DNA from 3 places in the Carnobacterium sp. 17-4 genome. Region 3 is predicted to be linked to each of the others. Evidence: a T-box and tRNA genes for the amino acid it is inferred to sense, from the RefSeq annotation. Region 3 holds a T-box; the other regions hold tRNA genes.
What was found. The T-box of region 3 lies ahead of argS (arginine--tRNA ligase). A T-box ahead of a tRNA ligase gene usually reads a tRNA of that ligase, here a tRNA-Arg.

Region 1: it encodes a tRNA-Arg, which carries the amino acid that the T-box ahead of argS (arginine--tRNA ligase) is inferred to sense. The anticodon was not compared.
Region 2: it encodes a tRNA-Arg, which carries the amino acid that the T-box ahead of argS (arginine--tRNA ligase) is inferred to sense. The anticodon was not compared.

Annotation. Positions count from the first base shown of each region.
Region 1 is NC_015391.1:401,064-406,799, forward strand. It holds gene rapZ (RNase adapter RapZ) at 189-1,076, shown strand; gene CAR_RS01995 (gluconeogenesis factor YvcK family protein) at 1,073-2,089, shown strand; gene whiA (DNA-binding protein WhiA) at 2,124-3,080, shown strand; tRNA gene CAR_RS02005 (tRNA-Arg) at 3,258-3,329, shown strand; gene CAR_RS02010 (tRNA dihydrouridine synthase) at 3,651-4,631, shown strand; gene clpP (ATP-dependent Clp endopeptidase proteolytic subunit ClpP) at 4,951-5,544, shown strand; gene CAR_RS02020 (thioredoxin domain-containing protein) at 5,729-5,736, shown strand, end outside.
Region 2 is NC_015391.1:1,637,176-1,642,911, forward strand. It holds gene CAR_RS07870 (aminopeptidase) at 1-517, shown strand, start outside; gene CAR_RS07875 (S1 RNA-binding domain-containing protein) at 599-1,486, opposite strand; gene CAR_RS07880 (TetR/AcrR family transcriptional regulator) at 1,831-2,445, shown strand; tRNA gene CAR_RS07885 (tRNA-Arg) at 2,534-2,607, shown strand; gene CAR_RS07890 (hypothetical protein) at 2,731-3,987, opposite strand; gene CAR_RS07895 (hypothetical protein) at 4,004-4,837, opposite strand; gene CAR_RS07900 (ATP-binding cassette domain-containing protein) at 4,834-5,523, opposite strand; gene CAR_RS07905 (GntR family transcriptional regulator) at 5,520-5,736, opposite strand, start outside.
Region 3 is NC_015391.1:1,381,169-1,386,904, reverse strand. It holds gene CAR_RS06700 (thiolase family protein) at 1-642, shown strand, start outside; gene CAR_RS06695 (acyl-CoA thioesterase) at 645-1,178, shown strand; gene argS (arginine--tRNA ligase) at 1,241-2,935, opposite strand; T-box leader at 3,028-3,264, opposite strand; gene argR (arginine repressor) at 3,436-3,891, shown strand; gene CAR_RS06680 (phosphoglucomutase) at 3,923-5,452, shown strand; gene CAR_RS06675 (aldo/keto reductase) at 5,514-5,736, shown strand, end outside.

The DNA.
Region 1 (5,736 bases), 980 kb from region 3:
CAAAAATCTAGCGTTTGGAGGTCAGTTTTTTTATGTAATCTAGAATACAAAAATGTCGTACCTTTGGCAAATTGACTAAGGATTGATTAAGTTTCAAGGAAAAGCTTGAGATAACTATACACGACACACCCGGCATGCTATAATGAGTTAAGTGAAGTCCAAAGAACCAAAAGAAAGAGGCGAATAAGATGGTAGATAGTCTACAATTAGTCATTCTTACTGGAATGAGTGGAGCAGGTAAAACAGTGGCAATGCAGAGTTTTGAGGATATGGGTTATTTTTGTGTGGACAATATGCCGCCAAGCTTACTGCCGAAATTTTGGGAATTAGTTAAAGAATCTGGTAAATTAACAAAAATTGCTTTAGTGATTGATTTACGTTCGAGAGCCTTCTTTGAAGAAATCGTAACAGCTTTGGAATCTATGGATAATACCTCTTTTGTGACCACAAAAATAGTCTATTTAGATGCAAGTGATGAAGAATTGGTTTCTCGTTATAAAGAAACACGACGCACACATCCTTTAGCAATGAATGGACGTCTTATTGTAGGAATAAAAAAAGAAAGAGAATTATTAGAAGACATAAAAGGGCGAGCACAAATTGTGATTGATACAACGAAATTGACGCCACGACAATTAAGAGAAAAAATCAATAGTAATTTTAAAACTGTTGATACTGAGTTATTTAGAATTGAAATGGTATCATTTGGATTCAAATATGGCTTACCAATTGATGCAGATGTAGTGATGGATGTCCGCTTTTTACCTAATCCTCATTATATTGATAGTTTAAGACCATTAACAGGTCAAGATAAACCTGTTTATGACTATGTAATGAAACAACCAGAAACAGAAATATTTTATCGTAAATTTACAGATTTATTAGAGTATATTTTGCCGGGATACAAAAAAGAAGGTAAAAACAATGTTACTATCGCAATTGGCTGTACGGGTGGAAAACACCGTTCAGTAGCCTTAGTTGAACGGATTGCTCAGAAAATTGAAATCGATGGGTACCCTGTCCATGTAACTCATCGCGATAAAGGAAAGGTTAAAGAATCGGTGAATCGTTCATGATACAAGAAAGAAAGAAAAATAGACCTAAAATTGTGGTCATTGGCGGAGGTACTGGATTACCTGTAATTTTGAATGGTTTAAAATCAAAAGAAGCAGATGTAACAGCCATTGTAACTGTTGCTGATGATGGAGGAAGTAGCGGAACGTTAAGGAACTATGCCAATATCGTTCCGCCAGGAGATATTCGTAATGTGTTGATCTCTCTTTCCAATATTCCTCCTGTTCAAAAAGAAATTTTTCAGTATCGATTTGATACAAATGATAACTTTTTAGCAGGACACTCAATTGGGAACCTGGTCATTGCGGCTATGTCTGAAATGAGAGGAAGTATTTTTGAAGCCATTCAATTATTGTCTAAAATGATGTTAGTAGAGGGACACGTTTACCCAGCAGCAGAAGAACCTTTAACGTTGCATGCTATTTTTGAAGATGGGTCTAAAATTTCAGGCGAATCAAAAATTGCCAAAGAAAGAAAAAAAATAGAACGTGTATATGTAACAACAGTAGAAGATGATCATAAAGCTAAAGCTTCTAGAAAAGTCATTGCAGCTATTCATGATGCAGATATGGTTGTTTTAGGACCAGGAAGCTTATTCACGAGTATTTTACCCAATCTAATGATTGATGATTTAGGGGAAGCGGTTAAAGAGACTGAAGCAAAAGTTGTTTACATTTGCAATATCATGACTCAGCTTGGCGAAACCGAAAATTTTACGGATGCTGATCACATATGTGTGTTGCATCAACACTTAGGAAAAAAATTCATTGATACGGTTTTGGTTAATATCGGTGAAGTTCCGGAAAACTATATGGATACCGAACGCTATAATGAGTACTTAGTACAAGTAGCCCATGATTTTAAAGGATTAGCTGAGGAAGTTCCTTCTATTATATCGGATGATTTCCTTGAATTAAGAGACCAAGGAGTCTTTCATAATGGAACAAAAGTTGTGGATGAATTATTTAAAATAGCTTTTGATAATAGACGATTAGAAAAAAGAAATAATTACTAAATAAAGGAATAAATAATAGAAAGGGGGTTACTCCATGTCTTATGCCTCAGAAGTAAAAAAAGAATTGACTCAATTAGAAGTTCATAGGGAGCACGCTAAAGCTGAGTTAGCTGCGTTAATTCGCATGAATGGAACGGTTGGCTTAGTTGATAAAAAATTTATTTTAAACGTACAAACTGAAAATGCAGCTATTGCAAGAAGAATCTATGTGTTGTTGAAAGATCATTTTGATGTTGAAAGTGAATTGTTGGTTCGGCGGAAAATGAAATTAAAGAAAAACAATGTGTATATTGTACGGTTAAAACACGGAACGAAAGAGGTTCTCTCAGATTTATCTATTATGGAGGGAATGTCTTTTCATAGCCATGTTTCAGACGAAGTAATGATGAATACTCAAAAAGTAAAATCGTATTTACGAGGCTCTTTTTTAGCAGGAGGATCCGTGAATAATCCAGAAACAAGTCGTTATCATCTTGAAATTCATTCGAGTTATGAGGAACATAATGATGATATTTGTCAAATGATGAATCAATTCGATATGAACGCTCGTACATTAGAAAGACGAAATGGGTATATTACTTATTTGAAAGAAGCAGAAAAAATTGCGGATTTTTTAGCTTTAATTGGCGCAACAAGTGGAATGCTTAAGTTTGAAGATGTACGAATCATCAGAGATATGAGGAATTCAGTAAATCGTTTAGTCAATTGTGAAAATGCCAATCTAAATAAGACGATTGATGCGGCAAGTAAACAAATTGAAAGCATTAAATTTATTGATGAGATGATTGGATTAGATAAAATTCCCACAAAACTAAGAGAAATCGCACTTGTGCGTTTAGAATATCCAGAAGTAACGCTAAAAGAATTAGGAGAAATGATTCCTAGCGGGACAATTAGTAAATCCGGAATCAATCATCGTTTGCGCAAGCTGAATGAGATGGCAGAAAACTTAAGAACTAAGGAACATACAAGATCCGTTGTAGGCAATTAAAAAAATATATGTATAAAGACATGAAAGAAATTTATCGTTTCGGAGAGAAATGTAGACTTGGTCAGTCTATAAATTCTGCTTGTTTTTTCATTATAACTGGGCTACACTGTAATAGTTGGTATTTTGGCGATTGTCAAAATAGGATAGCTTCTTAAACAAGTTCGTTTGAGTATAGCAGTCCCCTTAGTGTAATGGATATCACGCAAGATTCCGATTCTTGAAATGGGGGTTCGATTCCCTCAGGGGGCATTTAAGCGTGCCTAACGATGTTGGTATAACAATACTTTGAAATGTGTGTCGTACAATTACCACATACTATTGAAGTGAATACATGTAAAATTCAGACCCGAATTTCGTGGGAATACTTGCGATTTTTGGATCTTTTTTTCTATCTCATTTGTTCTGCAATATCTCTTGTAATTTTCATTGGTTGGACTTATTTTACAAATGGCTGTATAATTCCAACTGTTAAAAAATCATTATTGAACGGATATATATATAGTTTGTGTATATACAATTTGGGTGAAGGTATGAGCTAATAGCCCGTTATGGAAGGATCGATTATTGAAAATGAAAGAAAATTTTTGGCAAGATTTGCCACGTCCGTTTTTTGTATTGGCACCGATGGAAGATGTAACGGATGTTGTGTTTCGTCATGTAGTGAGTGCAGCAGGTAAACCAGATGTGTTTTTTACAGAGTTTACAAATACCGTTAGTTATTGCCATCCAGAAGGGCGCGATAGTGTACGTGGTCGTTTAACCTTTACTGAAGATGAACAACCGATGGTAGCTCATATATGGGGAGACGAACCAGAACACTTCCGCCAAATGAGCATTGGTATGGCAGAACAAGGTTTTAAAGGAATCGATATTAATATGGGCTGCCCGGTACCAAATGTAGCAGGTAAAGGAAAAGGTAGTGGTCTTATTCGTCGTGCTACTGTTGCTGCAGATTTAATCCAAGCAGCAAAAACAGGAGGACTACCGGTAAGTGTCAAGACCCGATTGGGTTATACAAATATCGATGAATGGCGTGATTGGTTGACACACGTTTTTGAACAAGATATTGCTAATCTTTCTATCCATTTACGGACAAGAAAAGAAATGAGTAAGGGCAATGCGCACTGGGAAATGATTTCAGAAATAAAAAAATTGCGTGATGAAATTGCACCTCAGACACTTTTGACGATTAATGGAGACATTCCAGATCGCGAAACAGGTTTGAAACTTGTTGAAGAATATGGTGTGGACGGCGTTATGATTGGGCGTGGTGTTTTTCATAACCCTTATGCATTTGAAAAAGAACCAAAAGAGCACAGCAGCCAAGAATTGCTGAATTTATTTAGATTGCACTTAGATCTTTTTGATAAATATACCGTTGATGAACCCCGTGCATTCAGACCACTTCGTCGTTTTTTTAAAATCTATGTTCGTGGTATTCGTGGAGCGAGTGATTTAAGAGTGCAGTTGATGGAAACAGAAACAACGAATCAAGCCCGTGCATTACTTGATGAATTTGAAGAAAAGAATAAGGATATTTTAGGGGAATAAAAAGAGTATCGCTCTATTAAGATTAATTTTTTTATGGTGGATAAAAGATGAAGTAGATAATAACCTTTTAGAAGCTTATGATTTTTTGAATAAAATATTTATGTTATAATTATTTTATTGAAAATGATTGAATTGTATTAAAGTTTTTAAGGTTGTTTTTGTGATTAGAGTATAAATTCTAATCACTTTTTTTTCAAAGTTAGCAAACGAAAAAAATTGACCTTTTTTGACCAATGGAGTAAAATATACTTAGTAACTCATAGTGTGAATCGTTTAATTGCACTATAAAAGAAACGAATAATTGAGGAGGAAACAAATTATGAATTTAGTCCCTACAGTAATCGAACAGTCATCAAGAGGTGAACGTGCCTATGACATTTACTCACGTCTTTTAAAAGACCGTATTATCATGTTAAGTGGTCCAGTAGACGATGATCTAGCAAATGCTGTAATCGCTCAGCTATTATTTTTAGATGCACAAGATTCTGAAAAAGATATTTATATTTATATTAATTCTCCAGGTGGTAGTGTAACTGCTGGTTTAGCGATTTTTGATACAATGAACTTTATTAAAGCAGATGTACAAACTATAGCAATGGGAATGGCTGCTTCAATGGGTAGTTTCTTATTGACAGCTGGTACAAAAGGAAAACGTTACGCATTACCGAATGCTGAAATTATGATTCACCAACCATCAGGCGGATCTCAAGGGCAAGCTACTGAAATTGAAATTGCTGCTCGTCACATTCTTAATACACGTGAACGCTTGAATAAAATTTTATCAGATCGCACAGGACAACCGATTGAAGTAATCAAACGCGATACAGATCGTGATAACTATATGTCTGCAGAAGATGCAAAAGCTTATGGTTTGATTGATGAAATCATGGAAAACAGCTCAGCTTTAAGCTAAATAGTGTAGACTCGTTTAGATAAGTAATATAAGTGAAGAGTAAAGAAAAAAGAGATTAGAGCAACGCTTCAGTCTCTTTTTTTTTGCTCTATTAGTCAGTGAAATGATTATAAGTTGAATCCATTTAATTGATCCAATATTATCTGTATAATAGAATTAACAAGTGAAAAAGGGAGGATATTTGATGGATAT
Region 2 (5,736 bases), 260 kb from region 3:
TGGCGAACGCTTCATGGCAAATATGCCCACTGAAGAAGTCTTCACTGCTCCTGACGCTAACCGCGTTGACGGTGTGGTTAGCAGCACTAAGCCATTAAGCTATGCTGGTAACACGATTTTAAACATGGAATTTACATTTAAAGACGGTAAAGTAGTAAATGTTACTGCTGAACAAGGCAAAGAGGTCTTGAAAAATTTAGTTGCGACAGACGAAGGTTCTGCACGATTAGGTGAAGTAGCTTTAGTTCCTGATCCTTCTCCTATCTCTCAATCCGGTATCGTATTTTTCAATACTTTATTCGATGAAAATGCCTCAAACCATTTAGCTTTAGGCTCTGCTTATGCTTTTAGTTTGATTGGCGGGACAGAAATGTCGGAAGAAGAATTAAAAGCTGCCGGTTTAAATCGTTCAACGGTTCATGTTGACTTTATGATTGGTTCTGACAAAATGGATGTGGATGGTATCCGCAAAGATGGTAGTACTGTTCCCGTTTTCCGTAATGGTGATTGGGCTTAATATAATAATTAATCTAGAGATACACAAAAAACGACGTGGCAATTGCCACGTCGTTTTTTGTGTATCTCTACTGTTTTTTAGTTAATCTTTTTTTACCAGACGAACAATTTTTCCTCGGACTCGTCTCTCTTCTTTTAAAACTTGTGTGATCCTGAAGGACACTGTATCGCCTTCTTTTATTTCTAAATGAGTCGGAATAGAACACAATGCATCTAAATTTGGTGCAATTCTTACAAAGATACCCCATTTTTTTATACTTCTGACATTTCCTAGCACAACTTGATTAGCTTCCATATCCTCTAAAGAAACAGAAACTTCATTTTTATATTTTACAATGGGTTCTACCCTCAAATTTTTATTTTCAGTAATACGATTAAACCTTACATTTATTGTATCCCCTATAGTTAAGACATCGCCAATTGTAGTATGGTCTTCTGCGAAATCTTTATTGAGCATTTGAACAGAGGTATTTCCAATTAAAAAGTAGGCTCCATAACGCAAGTTCTTGGTTAATTCAGCTTCGAATATTTTCCCTTTTTTTAATTCTTTATGTAGTAATTCAAATTCTTTTTCTTTTATTTTTTTTGCTGATCCTAGCATCCAACCTTCTTTTTCATTTATGCTGATTAGTTGAAACTGAATTTCTTCACCTACATAACGCATTAATGGCAGTTGATGCGTTTTAAATTCCAACTCATTCCGTTCAATAAAAATCGGAATCCCGTCTATTTCTACTTTTACGACATCACTAGCTAATTCTCCATCATATTGAGACGATAAAACGGTACTGGTCAATTCAACTTCTTGTTCAATCATATTATAATAAAATTCATAATCTATTGATTGATTCACTTCTGCATCGTTATTTAAAAAAACGTTTTCAATTCCTTCCAAAACTACAACATCTGTTGAGACTATATCCCTATTGTGATTTCCAATCCATTTTTTTACTAGATTCCTTATACCCATCCTTATTTTCTCACTCCTCAAAAATAATAAACAATTTGTTTAGTCGAACTTATTATAGCATACGTTTTTTAATTTTCATGTACTTTTTTTTATCCATTTAACGACTGTTCTCTTTTAAATCGTTTGAATTTTTGTTTAGGCACTATATCGCTATTTTCATTAGGAAATTATTGAACAATTGGTGACAAATTACTGATATGTCACCAATTGTACACTTCTTAATTCTACTGCTTTGTCTTTTACAGCTAGTTTTACTGTATACTAATAAGTGTACAAACTATTGTTTAAATGTTAGTTTTCATACGTAGATAATGAATATTACCATAATTTCAGGAGGAAACCTTATGCCACAAAAAGAAGTAGTCGATATTCGCATTATGCGTAGTAAGAAGGCTATATCTGAAACGTTCATTACCTTATTAAATGAACGCGATTTTAAAACAATTTCAATTACTGAAATTGTCAATAAAGCTGGTGTCAATAGAGGGACATTTTATAAGCATTATGCGTATAAAGAAGATATTTTAAAAGAAATACAAGATCACTTTTTAGAACAACTAACAAACATGTTGGAAGATAACTATCAAGGTATCTGTTATTCTAAATTAAAAACCGAGCCTTTATCAGATGCCCTTTTTATTTTCATCTCCGAACACCGTAATTTTTTTCATTTAGCCATTCACTCTGTCGGTTTTCTAAACTTCCAATTGCATTTCTCTGCTGTTTTAAAACAATTTTTGATCGGAAATTTTTTCCCAACTGCCCGTTACTCTCTAAAATCACAAAAACTTCTTGGCGCCTATATCGCTAATGGAATTTATGGTTATTTAGTTGAATGGGATGAAACGAACTATGCTTCTTCTACTACTGAGACGGCACAGCAACTGACGGACATCTTTGTTTTAGACCGTAGTGCTTTTAAATTGCCACTATCAGATCTTGTAATTGAAAACGACTAACTTAGTTCATTATTGAAAAAATTTATACTTTTATTTTAAACCTAGACATTTATTTTAAACTGTGAGAAAATAGAGCCTGTGTTCATAAGGTCCTATAGCTCAGGTGGATAGAGCAAACGTTTCCTAAACGTTAGGTCGGGAGTTCAAATCTCTCTAGGATCATCTTACATTGGTACAGTTTAAAATTTTGACAAAAAAATAATAGTAATAAAAAAGAAGAATGACTTTCCTTCCATTTTAAACATGGAAAGGATATCGTTCTTCTTTTTTACTGTCTTCTGCTACCTACTGTTGAAATAAAACTTCGCTTAGATAAAGCTCATCTCTTTTAGCTGGTTGATTGACTTTTCCCTCGATTGCTCCTTCAAAAACAAGCTCCCCAGAATTACTGTCAATTGCCATAATTTGCATATCTTTATCTGTTACCTTAGAACTTTCTACAAAGAAAACAATTTCATTATTCACTTGTAGAATGACATCCGTTTTTAACGCTTTTAATTGTTCAGCAGTTAATTCAACCGATTCAACCTCTACTAATTCTTTTTGCTCTAAGGAATAAGAGTAAATAGACAGCGTTGTATCGTTCTTTTTATAAAAATACAAAGTAGAATTTTCCATAGCTGTCCTATTTCCTAAAGCTTGACTACCTAATTCATCTGAAACATCTATTAAAAACTGTTCTCCAGTTTCTATGTTTACACCAATTAAGCCAGACACAGGTTGAGTTGTCATTTCATTTTCGTCATATATTTCCATTTCTGTCTGTGGAACATCAAGTGTTACACGGTAAACCAAAATTTTTGAAGAATCAATATCATTTCCTGCATTCATTAATTCAACATATTGAATTTGTTTGTCTTTTTCATCTATTAGATCCAATTGAATTTTTTCGTCTTTTTCAATTTTTTCATTTGGTAAATCGATTGAATATAAATGCTGTTCATCCTGCCCATTTTCGCTATTTATTGAGTAACCATTTGTTACCACAATTAATTTATTATTGGCAACTTGAACGTCTTCAACATACACAGAAAAATAGTCCGTTGCATTGGGGAAATCCACTGAAAAAGAAAGCACGTCGTTTGTCTTTTTATCCAATACTTCAATGAGAAATTCCGAATCTTCAGTGATAGCAGACATGGAATCCAATGTTATATCTGCATACGCTAATATAGAATCATCTTCAAAATAGTTGACTAGATAAGGTTCTTTTCCACGCATGAAACTTCGATAATCTTTTTGCAATTGAGACATTTTTTCATTGCCGCTTACACTGTCTTGTAGTTGACTTAGATAAGACTGAGTTGAATAATAAGTTGTACCGTCTTTAGTAATTTCTGTTTCTGTTCCCATCCCATAAAAGTTACTTACATGGTAGTATCCTTCTATAGACATATTCTCTATTAATGTTTTATCGCCATTTTTTGCTGAGACTGTAAATTCCGGTCTCGTATCTGCCGCAAAAATAGGTTGAATGTAATAAATTCCAAATGAAAGAACAACTAATACTACAATGATAATTAATTTTCCATAACGTTTCATATTCTTCGCCTCCTCTTTAGACCGTTACTTTTTTATTCAACAAGTAGTGACTCATCCAACTGCTTAATGCAATAACGAGTAACCCTATAATAACTTCTGTGATAATTATTTCACCTGGATAAAGCCAATTAAAGCCGAAAATATATTTAGCAATAATAGGTGACAAAAACAAAAGAAATAAAACAATACTAAAGCCTATACCCATTATTATCCCTTTAAAGTGGAAACTTCTTTCAAACAATACAGTTGTGAATCCTAAGAAAAGCAATACAAACCCAGTACCATAATAAACGATAAAAGAAAGAAAAGATTGTGGTATAAAAAGAGAAAGATAATAAGATATTTCACTTAATTGTTGCAGAGATAGATCCAAACGAATATCACTTGTAACTAACAGTTTTAATAATTGACTTTCAACAAGCAATAAAATGAGCTGAATGGAAACCAATCCAAAAATCATCAAAGCTATTGTTGTTAGTTTAGACCAAAAGACAGTCATACGGGATGTTGGCAGCATCAATAACCGATAAATAAACGTATTCTTCCCCATCCACTCAACATACCAGATATAAAAACTGTAAAATAATACAGCCGTAATACAGATGAGGATAGGCAAGTAAAACCAGACATTAGTCACAACCCAAAACATACTCATTTCACCCGTTTCACTTAAAAATTGAGCTTTTGGTATTTTATTTTGATAGACTGTTTCATTCATTTGAGCTAAGTATTGTCTTGATGCCACAAAAACTGCAATAAGCTGTGACACAATAGTCAACCCTATTAAAGAAAAATACAGTTTTGCACAGCGGTTAAATTCAAAATTTACTAGTTTTAAATAACTTTTCATGGCTGAAACACCTCTCTCATAACATCAACAACAGACTTTCCTTCTTCTTCACGGACTTGTTCTGCGTTAAATTCTCTCAATACTATTCCTTCATCAACCAACACGACTTTATCAATCAAATGTTCAATATCATTAATTTCATGGGTCGTTATGATAACTCCGCGATCTTCAATCAAGTGGCTTGTAAACACATTAGCAATCTGTTCGCGGCTAAAAATGTCAATTCCTGAAAAAGGTTCATCCATTAATAAATAATCAACGTCTAAAGCCAAACCTAACATCAAGTTCACTTTAGTTGTATTTCCCTTAGAAAGGGTTGAAATTTTATCCTCTTTTGTTAATTTGAAAAATCCTAGTAATTCATCTGCACGTCCTTGGTTCCACGATTGATAAAAATCTTGCATGAATTGCATTGCTTGTTCAATTCTAAGCCCTGGCAGCATAGTCATTGCATCTGGGATAAATGTAATTTTTTCATAACTTTTTTTATTTATCTTCTCTCCGTCAATGAGAATCTCACCGCTATTCATTGGAGTTAAATTCATGATTCCATTTAAAATAGTCGTTTTCCCCACACCATTAATGCCGATGATACATGTGATCTCGCCTTTATTAGCTGTAAACGAAATACCCTTCAAAACTTTTTTCCGGCCAAATTTTTTCGTAATCCCTTTTACTTCAATCATTTTACTCCTCCTGATTCATCGACGTACTTTTCTTTGATCAACCCTATGACTTTATCCAGTGGTACCTGAATCGGACGAATCGCAGATACAAAAGAAGAAACGGCTTCTCCCAGCAATTCATCTTGAACGCCTCCCAAAACACTTTGATTCTCTGTAATTTTGCTTGGTGAATTGCTTTCTGTATAAATCAAGCCTTGTTCCTCCATTTCCTTA
Region 3 (5,736 bases):
GAAAGTGGGCGTCTTGCTCAAGAGATCATTCCGGTTGAAGTAAAAGGGCGCAAAGGCAGTATAACTGTCATTGATGCAGATGAACATCCGAGACCAGGAACAAATATGGAGAGCTTAGCTAGATTAAAACCTGCTTTCCGTAAAGATGGTAAGGGTACAATCACTGCTGGGAATGCTTCTGGATTAAATGATGGGGCAGCTTTTGAAATTTTCACTAAAGCTTCTGTTGCAAAAGAGCGCGGATTAGATGTAATGGCTAAAATCGTTGATTTTGCAGTAGCTGGGTGTGACCCAAATGTAATGGGATTAGGTCCTGTTTATGCAATCAATAAAGTTTTGGCACAGAATAATTTGACACTTGAAGATATCGATATTTTAGAAATTAATGAAGCTTTTTCCGCTCAAATACTGGGTTGTATGAAAGAATTAGGAATTGAACCCGGTTCAAAACTGTACAAACGATTGAATCCAAATGGTGGAGCTGTAGCGTTAGGTCATCCTTTAGGAATGTCTGGGGCACGTATCATTACTTCACTTTGTTATGAATTTAAAAACCACCCTGAAAAAAAATATGCCATTGCATCAGCTTGTATTGGTGGCGGTCAAGGAATCGCATTATTATTAGAGAATGGATCTGTTTAAGTATGAATGAAAAAAGACTTGTAAAAAGATGTCGCGAATCATTAGTGGTTCAAACTCATAGTATCTTCCCAAATCAATTAAACAATCACGGAACATTATTTGGAGGAGAACTTATGAGCATGCTGGATGTTGCAGCTTCGATAGCCGTGACCAGACATGCTCGTACACAATCCGTAACAGCTTCAACGGATTCAGTAGATTTTCTGCATCCAATTCAACGAAATGATGCTATTACTATTGAAGCCTATGTTTCAGGTGTTGGAAAATCATCTGTAGAAGTTTTTTGTAAAGTTATTGGAGAAAATTTACTTACTGGAGAACAATATTTAGCGGTCACAGCCTTTTTAACATTTGTGGCATTTAAAACCGATAAAAATAAAGCAATCGTGCCTCTAATCGAACCTGAAACTGAAGAAGAATTATTTATCTGCAATGGGTACGAAGAACGGAATAAAAATCGCTTTATTAAAAGAGAATTCAACAAACAATTTTCTCAAAAGATTACATTGACGAACTCTTGGATGGATGAAGATTAAAAAAATAGATAACAAAAAGGGATTAAGACAAAATAAAATGTCTTAATCCCTTTTGTTGTTTATTACATTTGATCAGGTGCTTGAACACCTAATAATCTTAAATCTTCTTTTAGAATTGTTGCAACAGATTGAACAAGTGCTAAACGAGCAGGTTTTTGAGCATCGTCAGCAAGTACTTTACTGTTTGCATAGTATTTATTGAACGCTTGAGCTAAATGAATAGCGTGTTTAGCGATAACAGAAGGTTCAAATTTTTCATAGGCACGTTGAACATCATCTGGGTAGCTTTCTAGCAATTTGATAATTTCCCAGCTATAAGCATCATCTAAAGGATAGTCAGCAGTTGTATCGATTCCAGCAATCCCTGATTTTCTTATGATACTCATTGCGCGAGCTCTTGTGTATTGTACATAAGGACCCGTTTCTCCTTCAAAACGAACAACTTCTTCAATAGTAAAGTCAAAATTATTTAAGCGATCATTTTTTAAATCATGGAAGACAACAGCACCAATACCAACTTGATCAGCAATGATTTCTTTATTTGGCAAATCTGTATTTTTTTCTTCAATTTGTTCAAGTGCAGAAGCAACAGCGTCATCTAAAACTTCTTCAAGTAAAACGATTTTTCCTTTACGAGTAGACAATTTTTTGCCGCCTTGTGTAATCAAACCAAATGGAATGTGGTGCATATCGTCTGCCCAGTCATAACCCATCTCTTTTAACACAGCTTTTAATTGTTTGAAGTGGTGGCTTTGTTCATTACCGACAGCGTATAAAGACATTGCGAAATCATACGTACGTTTACGATAGATGGCTGCAGCTAAATCACGCGTAATGTATAACGTTGCTCCATCAGATTTTTTGATTAATGCTGGATTTAAGTTGTATTTTTCTAAATCAACGATAGTAGCACCGTCATTCACGGATAATACATTTTTTTCTTCCAGTAAGTCCATAACTTCTTGCATTTTGTCGTTATAGAAAGCTTCACCATCAAAAGAATCAAAAGTAATATCTAGGCGTTCGTAGACATGGTTAAATTCTTTAAGTGACTCTTCACGGAACCATTTCCATAGTCGTTGAGCTTCTTGATCGCCATCTTCTAATTTTTTGAACCATTCGCGAGCTTCGTCATCTAATTCAGGTTTTTCTTCTGCTTCTTCATGGAATTTTACATATAAGCGTAAAAGTTCGACAATCGGATCATTTTTTACAGCTTCTTCGCTGCCCCAAAGTTTATAACCGACAATCAATTTCCCAAATTGAGTTCCCCAGTCACCAAGGTGATTGATTTTAATGGGATTAAAGCCTACTTTTGTTAGGATATTTGCTAAAGAATTTCCGATAACGGTTGAGCGTAAGTGGCCCATTGAAATGGGTTTGGCAATGTTGGGTGATGACATATCAATGGGAACATTTCTGTTTCCACCAATCTCAGCATCGCCATAGTGAGGACCTTTTTCTAGAATTTCTTTTAATACGGCAGAACTAACTTCCTTTTTGTTTAAAAAGAAGTTTAGATAGGGTCCAACAACCTCAATTTTTTCAACAATAGGCGAATTAACCGTTTCTCCTAAATCAGTTGCAATTTGTTGTGGCGCTTTACGAAAAGCTTTTGCTAAAGCAAAGGCTGGGAACGCAATATCACCATGTTCTGCAGATTTCGGGTTTTCTAATAAGCTGACAATTTTTTCAATTGGTAATGCATCACCAATTTGCTCTTTTAAAGCTTGTGCAACACCTAATTTATAATCCATTCTTTTTCCTCCTAGATGAACGCCTTTTGACGATCAGAATTTAGTATTTTAGACATAAAAAAAACGCCTATTTTTGATTCTATGCTAATCAAAAAAGAGACGAGGTTTTCCCGCGGTACCACTCTTGTTGCTTCGTCCGTTGACGAAACCACTTGTTTTTAGATAACGGCAAACAAAACCGAATGAGCTGATGGATACAGGCGAACTGTATTTTAAACCAGCTTTATTCTCTCCGAAGTGCGGTTCCTGAAAGTTTACATTGTTGGCTTACACCGCCCCAACTCGCTTGAAATGTTTCTTAACAGTACTCTCTTCATCATAGAGCAGATATAGTTGAACTTTATTTATTATAGCAAATTGTCTAAGAGAATACCAATCTTTTTGGAGAATAGAATTTTTATTCACCTTTTTGTAAAAATATCGTAAAATATAAGCGTATACATCAATTGTTTGGTATACTACAAAAGAAGAATCGTTAAATTAGAAGGAGGCCTTGCAGTATGAAAAAATCAAATCGACAATTAGCAATCAAACAAATTATCACAAATCACGATATTGCTACACAAGAAGAGTTGTTGCATTATCTCAAACAAGAAGGGGTTGAGGCTACACAAGCAACCATTTCAAGAGATATCAAAGAAATGCATTTAGTAAAAACAACGTCATCCAATGGTAACGTTAAGTATACGATATTCCAAAACAATCGAATGTCTAATGAAGAAAAGTTACAATCTACATTAGGAGATGTTGTGATTCGATTGACCCAAGTACAGTTTACGAATGTATTGATGACTATACCGGGTAATGCGCATGTGGTGGCTGCATTGTTAGATGCCATTGATTTTCCAGAAATGGTTGGTACTGTAGGCGGCAATGACACTTGTTTAATTATTTCAAAAGATGAAGAAGAAGCTAAAAAAATGCATGAGTATTTAAAAAGATGGATCGAAGCGTAATCTTTAAAATTTCATAGGGAGTGGATCGATTATGGAGTCTGAATTTAATTTAGCTTCGTTGCAAAATGGATCTGACATTCGTGGGATAGCCATAAAAACGTCAGACCATGATATAACATTAACAAATGAAAACATTGAAAAAATTGCTTATGGATATGCTGTATGGCTAAAAGAAGTAAAGCAATTAGCTATAGAGGATGAAAAGAAGCCAGTGACCGTTTCTGTAGGTCATGACAGCCGGTTGTCAGCTGATCGGATTAAAGCAGTCTTCATAGAAGGGCTGAATAACGCAGGAATAGATGTTGTAGATGTAGGACTTTCTACCACACCTGCAATGTTTATGTCTACGCAATATGACTCATACAAATGTGATGGTGCCGTTATGATAACGGCTAGTCATTTGCCATTTGAATACAATGGATTAAAATTTTTCACAAAAGACGGTGGAGCGGAACACGAAGATATCGACTTTATTCTGCAACAGGCAGATTGGGAAAATGTTACTTGGGAAAACAATCAAGGAAAAGTTTCAGAAGCTCCCTTGCTGAATGATTATGCGAAAGATTTGGTAACTAAAATTCGAATAGGAATCAATGATAAAGATCATTATGAAAAACCGTTAACCGGTCGTCATATTGTTGTGGATGCAGGAAATGGAGCTGGAGGTTTTTTTGCTGAGAAAGTACTGGTTCCGTTAGGTGCTGATATCAGTGGCAGCCAATATTTAGATCCAGATGGTCATTTTCCTAATCATATTCCAAATCCTGATAATAAAGAAGCGATGAAGAGTATTCAAGAAGCTGTTCTGCAATATAAAGCAGATATGGGCGTTATTTTTGATACAGATGTAGATCGTTCAGCCTTAGTTGACCGTAAAGGTGACACGCTGAATCGAAACAATTTAATTGCTGTTATTTCAGCTATTTTGATAAAAGAAAACCCAAGTACGACAATTGTGACAAGTTCAGCTACTTCAGAACATCTAAAAACGTTTATCACGTCTTTAGGAGGCAAACAAGACCGTTACATTACAGGGTATCGGAATGTAATCAATCGTGCGATTCAATTGAATAAAGAAGGTGTAACAACCAGCTTGGCTATTGAAACAAGCGGACATGCTGCACTCCAAGAAAATTATTTTTTAGATGATGGTGCATACTTAGTTGCAAAAATATTAATGGCCGATGCGAATTTGAAAAAAGAAGGAAAAGACTTCTCAGATTTGATCACAACTTTAAAACAACCCGTTGAAACGGATGAAGTACGGTTTAAAATTTTGCCAGAAGATATTCATGCGACTGGTAAGAAGGTTATGGAAGATTTCAGTCGTTTTATTGAGAAAGAAAGCGATCTGTCAATTGAACTTGCCAATTTAGAAGGTGTACGCGTAAACACCTCTGGACAATATGGTATTGGGTGGATGTTGTTGCGTATGAGTTTACATGAACCTTTACTGGTTTTGAATCTCGAGAGCGATCAAGCTGGGTCCATTAAAAAGTTAAGAGAAAAAATGAAAGACTTTTTTTATGAACAAGTTGACTTAGATTCGTCTCGCTTGTAAATACCATTCAAAATGGTTTAAACTTATTAATGTAAAAATCATACCGAAGGAAGTGTAGTAAATGAGTGAACCGTTAGTAGAAAGCATTGAATTATACAATGGAGTTAAAATTCCTAAATTAGGTTTAGGTTTGTTTTTAATGAAAAATGAAGCTGAATTAGTGGATGCTGTTAAATATGCAGTTGAAGTAGGCTACCGTCATTTTGATACAGCTAAAATTTATGGCAATGAAAAATATTTAGCTCGTGGTTTAAAAGAAGCTGGGATTAAAAGAGAAGAAGTAT